3 regions of the Bradyrhizobium sp. CB3481 genome follow, and region 2 is predicted to be linked to each of the others. Evidence: predicted binding sites of a transcription regulator. Region 2 holds the regulator's gene; each other region holds the start of a gene.

Region 1 (3,274 bases), 3.6 Mb from region 2:
GTAGCGCCGCGCGTCAATTGAACAGCGCCTCGTCGCCCAGCACCGATTGCCGGAAGCGCGTCGTGAGAATCACGCCATCGGCCGGCGGCATCACGAACACCAACGCCTCCGGATTGATCTTGATCTGCGCAAATGCCGTCCCTCGCCCGGCATGGGCGAGCTCGCGCAGCTCGGTCACCTCGGCCATCGTGCGGACGATGCGCGAGGTGCGGATGCCGCAAGCGCTCGCGATGGCGGACAGATCGACGCCGGAAGCGGTCGGCGTTTTCTGCATGCCGGTCTCGCCGAACCGCTCATTGTCGAGCACGGCGATGGTGAGGTTCTTCGGCGCCTCGACCGCAATCGTGGCGAGCGAGCCGACATTCATCAGCATCTCGCCGTCGCCGGTGATGACCAGCACCTTCCGTTTGGGCTGCGCCAGCGCGAGGCCAAGCCCGATCATCGAGGCGCCGCCCATCGCCCCCCACAGCGGAAAATTGTTCGGATGATCGCCGGCGGCCGAGACGTCCCAATTCGGCGCGCCGAGGCCGGCGATGACGAGCAGATCGGCGCGGTCACGCAACAATTCGTTGACGACGTCGCGGCGGTGCAGGAGCGCGTTCGGATTGCTGGTCATTTGCGGGCAAGCTCCTTGAAGTTCTTGGCGCCGAGCACGCGCTGGCCGATCAGCACCGCCACCGGCTTCCAGGTGTTGAAGGCAAGGTTCGCCGCGCCCTGCACGGTGGAGGCGACGAGGTCAGGTTCGTCGACCTTGTTGACGATCACGCCCATGGCCTCGAGCGAAGGGCGCGTGCCCTGCCCCATCGGGATCTGCCATGGGTTGAACTCGCCCCAGTCGCCGCGCATGGTGACGATCATCAATAGCGGCATGTGACAGATCACCGGCAGCGACAGCATGTTGATGCAATTGCCGACGCCGCTCGACTGCAGCAGCAGCACGCCGCGCTCGCCGCCGAGCCACGCGCCGGCGAGCATCGCCACGCCCTCTTCCTCCGTTGTCAACGTGACGACACGGGTCTCGGGATCGGCCTCGAAGGCGCGGATCAGGCGGCTATGGCCCGCATCCGGCACCATCGCGACCTGGCGAATGCCGGCGTCCTTCAGCACGCGATAGATCTCATCCGGCCACGTCGGCAGTGCCGGCGTCGCCTCGCCCCGTGATTTTGCTGCTTCCGCCATCGGGCCCGGTTTCCTCTGCGATTCCTACAGTTGAGTTGCGCGGACAATAGAGCGCGGCCGGAAGTCAAGGAATTTGAATGTGGACATGGCTTCTATCGCAAAATTGAAAGGCTGGAGTGGGGTGACGCTCTCTTCAGACGTTACGAGCCACCGGGTCGCGCGCAGGCGCCCCCGATGACAGGCCCGCAAAGCAATCCATCGCGCCGAGCGGTCGACATGGATTCCTCGGCATGACAGTTGGATACAATTTCGCATTGCCGTAGCGCGATCGCTGCGGCGGTCGCGAAGCGCGCCCTCCGCACGACATCGTCAATGTGCCGATGATTTGAGACGGTAAGCGCAAGAACTTGTAGAAGTACGTCGGGCGCTGCGCCCTGGCGCCCAAAACGCCGCACCAGCCGATACAACTTCAGCGTTCAAGTCGAAAAATGTTCTTGATTTGTTCTAAGCATTTCGGCACGCTGCTTCCATTCAATTTCGGGGGCTTTCGATGAACCGCATCCAGACTGGTCACACCAGGCTCGTCATCCATAACGACAAAGATACTCCTCAGGATTTTGTCATAGGCCTTCTCCGCTCTGTCTTCAGTCAGTCGCTGGGTGACGCGATCGAATTGATGGCGGCAATCGAGATGAAGGGCAAAGCGGTCTGTGGAACATATCCGCACGCCGTTGCTGAAGCCCTCCTGAAGGTTTCCGAGGAGCGCATCGAGGCATCGGGTCATCGGTTGATGATCAAGGCCGAGGCCAGTGGCGACTTACAAGGAGACCGGTGCAAACTGTGCGGGAATTTTGCCGGTGAGCAGATCTGCCTGGTGAGCAACGCGGCGCTGATTTGCGACGACTGCACCCTGGCCGTTGCGGCCAATTTGCGTGATCTCACGCAAACAAAGCAGTTCAATTTTGCAAGTGCAGCCCTTGAATGGCACTTCGCCGAAGTTCCTCGGGACCAGCTGATCGCAACATCGCGACAATTTCCCGGACATATGCGCCCGGAAGTTCAAGCGGCGGTGGACAAGTTGTTTTCGGCCTCGCCAATTCGCTTCTTTGGCATTCACGAGCGCCACCGCTACGAGACACTCACATTCGCCTCGCTGAGCCGGTTTGGCGAGACTACGCATGCCATCGCGCCAGTGCAGTACCAGGATGTGGAGATCGGCGAGGCCGAGCCGGTGAAATGCCTCGACAATGGATTATGGCTGTGTGCCACCGATAACGATCTGCACTATGCGGTGCTGCTGTCGGCTCATCGCGAGCACGGCGAAGAAACCGGCGTTCGCATCGAAATCCTGGCTCCTGCCGGGCCGGCAAGTGCCGAGCTTGTGAAGCGCTCATTTTCCGACATCGAGAAAGCGGTCGACGCCGCGCGCTGCTATCGGGGCAAGGTTCTTTCATTTGATGCCGACGCGAGCTATCGCGGAAGCTCGCGGGGCCTCATGGTTCACAAGCTGCCGCGCATCGAACGCGCCAACGTGATCCTGCCCGAGGCGACGTTGAAACTGCTCGACCGCAACGTCCTCCATTTTGTGGAAGGCCGCACGCAGCTGCGCCGGCTCGGACAGTCCACCCGCAAGGGAATCCTGCTGTATGGGCCGCCCGGCACCGGCAAGACGCATACCATTCGGTACCTCGCCAGCAACCTGGCCGGCCATACGACATTGATCATCACGGCTGGTCAGGTCGCGCTGCTCGGCACCTATATGAACCTTGCCCGCCTCCTACAGCCGAGCATGGTGGTGATCGAGGACGTCGATCTCATCGCGCGCGATCGCGAGATGATGGGAGGACCTTGCGAGGAGAGCCTGCTGAACAGGCTTCTCAACGAAATGGACGGTTTGAAAGAGGATGCCGACATCCTTTTTGTCCTCACCACCAATCGACCCGAGCAACTCGAAGGCGCGCTGGCCGATCGGCCGGGCCGGATCGACCAAGCGATCGAGATCCCGCTGCCCGACGACGTCAGTCGCAGGAAGCTGATCCAGCTCTACGGCCAGGGGTTGGCGCTCGATGAATCTCTCGTCAGCGAGGCCACACGTCGCACCAAGGGCGTCAGCGCTGCCTTTATCAAGGAATTGATGCGACGTACAGCACAAGCC
Region 2 (3,274 bases):
CGGCGGCGCGCTGGTCGCGCAGGCGTTCCGGCCGGAAGCCTTTGCGGACGATTGCGAGCGCACGGCGCTGATCGTGACGCTGCGGCAGGCGCCAGCCGCCTGCGAGGCTTCCGTCATCGACGGCGGGCGATTGCGGCGCCAGGGCGCGATGGCGCTCCGGCGAAGCCGGGAGGGGCTTGCTGTCGAGGCGGTCAAGCCGCGCGGCATCGATCGGCCCTGGTCGCCAGCCGCAGCCGAGGACGGCGAGGCGGGCGCCGCGGTGCTGGCGCCACGCGTGCCGGCGCGTGCCGTCGATGCGACGCCGGCGGAGGCAGACCTTCAGGCGGAGGAATAGACGACGTTCAGTGCCCGTCGTGCGGAGGGCTTACCGGTATCTCGAACGCGCCGAGGTGAAATTCCTCCGGTGCGTCGGGGTCCGACGGCAGGTTGACCAGTGTGAACGAGGCGTCAGGGAATTGCTGCCAGATCGCGAGATCGTCGGCCGTGACCGTGAGCCAGCCATAGCGGAACATGTAGCGTCCCGGCTCGGTGACGCGTCCGGCTCTTTGCCATGTAACCTTGTTGACCACCGACTGCCCCTCGGCGCCGATTTTCCAGGCAATATAATATCACGTGATCCGCCGATTTGAACCGGCGGATCACGTGCGCGCGGCGTTTAGCCGGTCACGATGGAAGCGGCCGGAGGCGCTTCGACGGCCTTCGGGGCACGCTCGCCGCCGGTCTGGACCACCGGCAATTGCAGCACGGTCGCCCGCTGGCCTTCGCAAAGCTGCGTCACCAGCACGTGACTGCCATCGGGAAATTCGATCGCGTCATGGTGACGGTCGGCCACTTCGGGCTCGATCTGATTGAACTTGCCGACCCGCCACTCGGTGGTTCGCGTCCAGATCCAGCGGTTATCGTATCTGACGTCCTCGGCGAACGCCAGTTCGGTGCCGGGAAGCATGCAGACCGCCACTGCAGGCTCACGCTCTGACGCAAAGCCGCGGGTCGATGTACCGCGGAAGGTCGTGGTAACGAGCGTCTCGCCGACCCGGGCAGGGCGCGTCGCCACGGCGTGCAGGCTATAGTCACACATCGGATGGCTCCCTCGTTAGAGATAGCTGACCCGTGTCTGGAAGGAGGCACAGGCCTCTATCACAGTGGACTTTATCGTAGTGAAATTGGCAGAAGCATTTTCTTGGTTCTGGGCAATTCTGCGACGGGCCTACTGCGACCAAATCACAAGCGCGCTAGCGCGGCTTTTGTTCCTTCACGCAGCAAAAAACCCCGGCCGAAGGCCGGGGCTGGTATTGTCGCCGCGATGTACGCAAACCGACAGATCAATATTGAAAGATCAGTATTTGCGGTACAGCCCGATCAGCTTGCCCTGAATGCGGACCCGGTTGGGCGGCAGGATGCGGACTTCATAGGCGGCGTTGGCCGGCTCGAGCGCTATCGAGGCGCCGCGGCGGCGGAAGCGTTTTAGCGTCGCTTCCTCCTCGTCGATCAGCGCCACCACGATGTCGCCGGTGTCGGCGGTCTCATTGCGCTGGATCAGCGCCATGTCGCCATCGAGAATGCCGGCATCCACCATGGAATCGCCGCGCACTTCGAGCGCGTAATGTTCGCCGGAGCCGAGCATGTCAGGCGGCACGCTGATGGTGTGGCTGCGGGTCTGCAGCGCCTCGATCGGCGTACCGGCGGCGATCCGGCCCATGACGGGTACGGCGACCGGGCGATTGCCGTCGTCCTCGGCGACAGGCGGGGTCGAGGCGCGCTTGCCGAGCGTGCCTTCGATAACGCTCGGCGTGAAGCCACGGCGTCCGTTGCCGGCGGCGGCGAGCTCGGGCAGCTTGATGACTTCGATGGCGCGGGCGCGGTTGGGCAGGCGGCGGATGAAGCCACGCTCCTCCAGCGCCGTAATCAGCCGGTGGATTCCGGATTTCGAGCGTAGGTCGAGCGCATCCTTCATCTCGTCGAAGGAGGGCGGCACGCCGGCCTCTTTCAGCCGTTCATTGATGAAACGCAGAAGTTCGTACTGTTTGCGCGTAAGCATCGCGAGCAATCCCCCGGTTTGGCATCGTCCTTCGGTCTCGAATTTCAGGGCCCAGATCGCGGGAGTCCCCAAACTCCCAACCATAGACACTAGCACTCGAAACAAATCATGAACGGACACTATATGTTCGATATGTGTTCCGCAACCACTTAATTTCAGGTGAACGCATTGCGACAGCGGCCCGAAGCGCCATCTAGGGCGTCACTCCGGCAGGCGTAAGAGCTCGCAACGCGACCCCTTCACGGCAGCCGGCGCGAATGGCGGACGTATCACAAGTGCCCGTGCCGCAGCGAGATTCCCGAGCAGCGAGGAGTCCTGGTGGGTGACCGGCACGGCGGTCAGCGTGCCATCCTCGCGCTCTTCGAGACGGGCGCGGAGATAATCTTCGCGCTGGTCGTTGGCGGCAAGGTCGCGGCCCAAAACGGCGCTTTCCCTGACGTGATGGACGTGGTCGCGGCCCGATAATGCGCGAATCAGCGGCACCAGGAACAGGAAGCCGCAGACATAGGAGGAGACGGGATTGCCGGGCAGGCCGATCACCCGCATTGCGCCGAGCCTGCCATGCATCATCGGCTTGCCCGGCCGCATCGCGATCCGCCAAAAAGCCATCGTCGTCCCTTCGGCCTCGAGCGATCGCTTGACGAGGTCGTGGTCGCCGACCGAGGCGCCGCCCATGGTGATCAGGACGTCCGCTCCTGCCTCGCTAGCGCGGCGGATGCCTGCCGTGGTGGCCTCGACGGTGTCGGCGGCGACCCCGAGATCGATGACCTCGGCGCCCTCGTCCTCGGCCAGCGCCCGCAACGCATAACCGTTGGAATAGACGATCTGGCCGGGTCCGGGCGTCGTACCCGGCATCACCAGTTCGTCGCCGGTGGCGAGCATCGCGATTTTCGGTCGGCGGTGCACGGCGACTTGCGGATAGTTCATGCCGGCGGCGAGCGACAGGTCGCGGTCGGTGAGGCGGCGCCCACGCTTCAGCAGCACGTCACCCTCGCGGAAATCGACGCCGGCAGCGCGGATATGCCGCCCCGGGGCGGCGGCTTCGGTGATGGTGATATGATCGCCGTCGACCGCCGTGTCTTCCTGGATGATGACGGCGTCGGCCCCGTCAGGGATCACGCCGCCGGTGAATATCCGCACCGCTTCGCCTTGGCCGACCTTCCGTTCGAACGGGCGGCCGGCAGCGACCTCGCCGATCACTTTCAGCCGGGCGGAGAGATCGGCGGCGTCAGCGGC
Region 3 (3,274 bases), 100 kb from region 2:
GAAATTGCCCTGTCCGTCGATCAGGGGCTCGCGCATGGAGAAATCCTGCGCGAGCCGCACCAGCGCGTCATAGACCGACTGATCGCCGTGGGGATGGTATTTACCGATGACGTCGCCGACCGTGCGCGCCGACTTGTTGTACGACTTGTTGTACTCGAAGCCGTTCTCGTGCATCGCGTAAAGAATGCGGCGATGCACGGGCTTGAGGCCGTCGCGCGCATCCGGCAGCGCGCGTGCCACGATCACGCTCATGGCGTAATCGAGGTAGGAGCGCTTCATCTCGTCGAGGATGGAAACGGGACGGATGTCGGAGGACTCCGGCGGCTCGCCGGGCTTGTCGTCTTCGTTGTCGGACAAAGGGGGATCCAGGTCAGTTCTGAGTGGAGAATCATATAGCGCATCAGGGGGCCGATCACCACCCCGAAGCCGTCGGGCAGAGCTGTTTTTCCGCTCGTTTTTTCATGGACTTAACGCGTCGCAAGGCGGTTTTCCGGGGGCTGCCGGGACGGCTATTTCCGGGCCGAAAACACACCGCCAAAACGGTGCTTCCTTACCACCGCCTCAGGGGCCGAAAACCACCGCATGCATGATCCGTCCGGGCAGGAAGGTGAACACGCCGGCGATAATCAGCGCGCCAAAGAAGATCGACGTCATCGCCTTCTTGTGGCCGCGGACATTGTGCCGGCGCGCATGCAGCACCGCGAGCACCAGCATGACCGGCACGAAGACCGACAGGATATGGATCGGGCTGAACGGCCCGACCAGGCGGATCTCGTGGATCCAGAGCGAACTGATCGCAACTGCCGCCATCAGCACCACCCAGATCCAGCCGAGGGTCCGGTGCGGCAGCGTTCCCTTTGGCGCGGCGAACTGCACGAGGCCGAGGGCAAACGCTGCGATGGCAGCAAACGCGTGCAGCGGGATCGTTTCCGGGGCCTCCAACAGCGGTGCGAGGCTCATGCTCGGCGCTCCATCTCAAGTTGACATTCGAGACGGCGCGCAGCTTAGGGGAAAGACCTCATGTAAATATTAATCGACGACGGGCCGCACGGACCCGCCCGCCTTCGCGAGCGAAATCGTTGCGACGCGCATGGCGGATAGTTTTGCCTCAGAACGGGATGTCGTCGTCCATGTCGCTGTTGCGGCTGCCCGCCGCCACCGCGCGCCGCGGCGCGGAGCTAGCCGGGCCGCTGGAGCCGAAATCGCCGGCATCGTCGGAGCCGAAGCCGCCGCCACCACCGCCACCGCGACCGTCGAGCATGGTCAGCGTCGAGTTAAAACCCTGCAGCACGACCTCGGTCGAGTACTTCTCGACGCCGCTCTGGTCGGTCCATTTGCGCGTCTGCAGCGCGCCCTCGAGGTAAACCTTGGCGCCCTTCTTCAGATACTGCTCGGCGACCTTGCAGAGACCCTCGTTGAAGATCACGACGCGGTGCCACTCGGTCTTTTCCTTACGCTCGCCGGTCGCCTTGTCGCGCCAGGTCTCCGACGTCGCAACGCTCAGATTGGCGATCGGCCGCCCGTCCTGGGTCCGCCGGATTTCAGGATCCTTGCCGAGGTTGCCGATCAGAATCACTTTGTTCACGCTTCCCGCCATCACAGCTCTCCACTCGATATCGCCGGCAAAAATCCCTGCTCCGGCCGCGTTCCTGCAGCCGTTTCAATTCTTGACCTGTCGCTTGTCTAATTTTCGTGTCCGCTCTTCGGACCTTCCGGACCGACCCTATACGCTCGCAGGCCCCGCTGATCCCGCGATCCCTTCGCGAGCCAGCGGTTATCCACATATAGCATCGCGGCGCCCAATGTTCCAGCTTTGTTCTATCTACTCGCTCAGATCATAACGACGCAACCTCCGAGCGAACCACGGGAACTCACGGGAAACCACAATGAACTCGGAATGGAACCCGAAGGTTCCCGCCAAAGTTCCACTTTCCCCTAACAAATCATTAGCTTGGTTCCACACACTTGGTTTTTCGGTGTGGCTTTTTGGAGACGCCATTTCTGGGCGAGTCGCGATATCAAATACATCCAGCGGCGCGGCGCTCGCGTCACCACGGACGCTTCGGGGACCACAGAAGCGGACAATATCTGGAGATAGACACCATGAAGAAGGTTCTATTGGGTACAGTTGCTTTCATCGCGTTCGCCGCGCCTGCAGCGGCCGCCGACCTTGCGGCGCGCCCCTACACCAAGGCGCCGCCTGCTCCGATCGCTGCTGTGTATGACTGGAGCGGCTTCTACATCGGCGCCAACGGCGGTTGGGGTTCGAGCCACAAGTGTTGGGATCTCACCAATGACGGCGTGGCTCCTGTCGTTCCGGCCTTTCCCGAAGGCTGCCACGACGCAACCGGCGGCACCGCCGGCGGTCAGCTCGGTTATCGCTGGCAGACCGGCACCTGGGTGTTCGGCCTTGAAGGCCAGGGCAACTGGGCCGACTTCAGGGGCAGCAATGTGAGCCTGTTCGATGCGACGCTCCGCAACGAATCGCGCATCGATGCGTTCGGCCTGATCACGGGCCAGGTCGGCTGGGCCGCCAATAACGTTCTGTTCTATGTCAAGGGCGGTGCGGCCGTTACGGCGGATCGCTTCCGCATCCGTGATGCTGCGACGAACGCCGTGGTTGCTACCACCGGTGACGACACCCGCTGGGGTGGCGTGGTCGGTGCGGGCCTTGAATTCGGCTTTGCTCCCAACTGGTCGGCCGGTGTCGAATACAACCATCTGTTCATGCAGGACCGCACCCACAACTTTGTCACCACCGTGGGGGCCCTCCCCTTCGGCAGCGATCGGATCCGCCAGGACGTCGATCTCGTCACCGTTCGCGTCAACTATCGCTGGGGCGGCCCGGTCATCGCAAAGTACTGATCACTGCTGCAACACGGGAATACGGAAAGGCCGGCGTTACGCCGGCCTTTTTGTTTGGTTGTATTTTGGAACCGTGCCACTCGCGACGGTTGCATATTACCTACATTTGCCGCGGATGTGGTTTTCGGGAGACAGGAATCCGGCGGCACCTCGGCTATACGCAGGAGCAACCTCAAATTGACGGCTGAGGGAGTTGCGTTCGAGAGCCGCGAAAGGAAAGAAAAGTGAAAAAGATTCTGCTGACGACCACTGGCTTGATCGCGCTTGGGATGGCGCCCGCGATCGCCGCCGATCTTGGTGCAAGACCCTATACCAAGGCGCCCGCCGCAGCGATTGCGATCAACAACTGGACCGGCTTCTACCTCGGCGCGATGGGCGGCTACGCCAGCGAAAACGGCGATGGCATCGG

Evidence for each region. The regulator LexA, encoded in region 2, represses DNA repair genes until DNA is damaged. The targets are predictions, from matches to a motif close to TGTTCNNNNTGTGTTCNG.
Region 1: the regulator LexA is predicted to act here: its motif matches at 1,609-1,626, upstream of QA643_RS36605 (ATP-dependent Clp protease adaptor ClpS).
Region 3: the regulator LexA is predicted to act here: its motif matches at 1,804-1,821, upstream of QA643_RS19685 (single-stranded DNA-binding protein).

The regions. Positions count from the first base shown of each region.
Region 1 covers NZ_CP121647.1:7,582,180-7,585,453, forward strand. The annotation lists gene QA643_RS36595 (thiamine pyrophosphate-dependent enzyme) at 14-616, opposite strand; gene QA643_RS36600 (thiamine pyrophosphate-binding protein) at 613-1,179, opposite strand; gene QA643_RS36605 (ATP-dependent Clp protease adaptor ClpS) at 1,670-3,274, shown strand, end outside.
Region 2 covers NZ_CP121647.1:3,952,756-3,956,029, forward strand. The annotation lists gene QA643_RS19175 (ComEC/Rec2 family competence protein) at 1-334, shown strand, start outside; gene QA643_RS19180 (hypothetical protein) at 342-569, opposite strand; gene QA643_RS19185 (hypothetical protein) at 656-1,078, opposite strand; gene lexA (transcriptional repressor LexA) at 1,337-2,038, opposite strand; gene glp (gephyrin-like molybdotransferase Glp) at 2,240-3,274, opposite strand, start outside.
Region 3 covers NZ_CP121647.1:4,055,065-4,058,338, reverse strand. The annotation lists gene gyrA (DNA gyrase subunit A) at 1-357, opposite strand, end outside; gene QA643_RS19690 (DUF2306 domain-containing protein) at 562-960, opposite strand; gene QA643_RS19685 (single-stranded DNA-binding protein) at 1,109-1,597, opposite strand; gene QA643_RS19680 (outer membrane beta-barrel protein) at 2,104-2,865, shown strand; gene QA643_RS19675 (outer membrane protein) at 3,090-3,274, shown strand, end outside.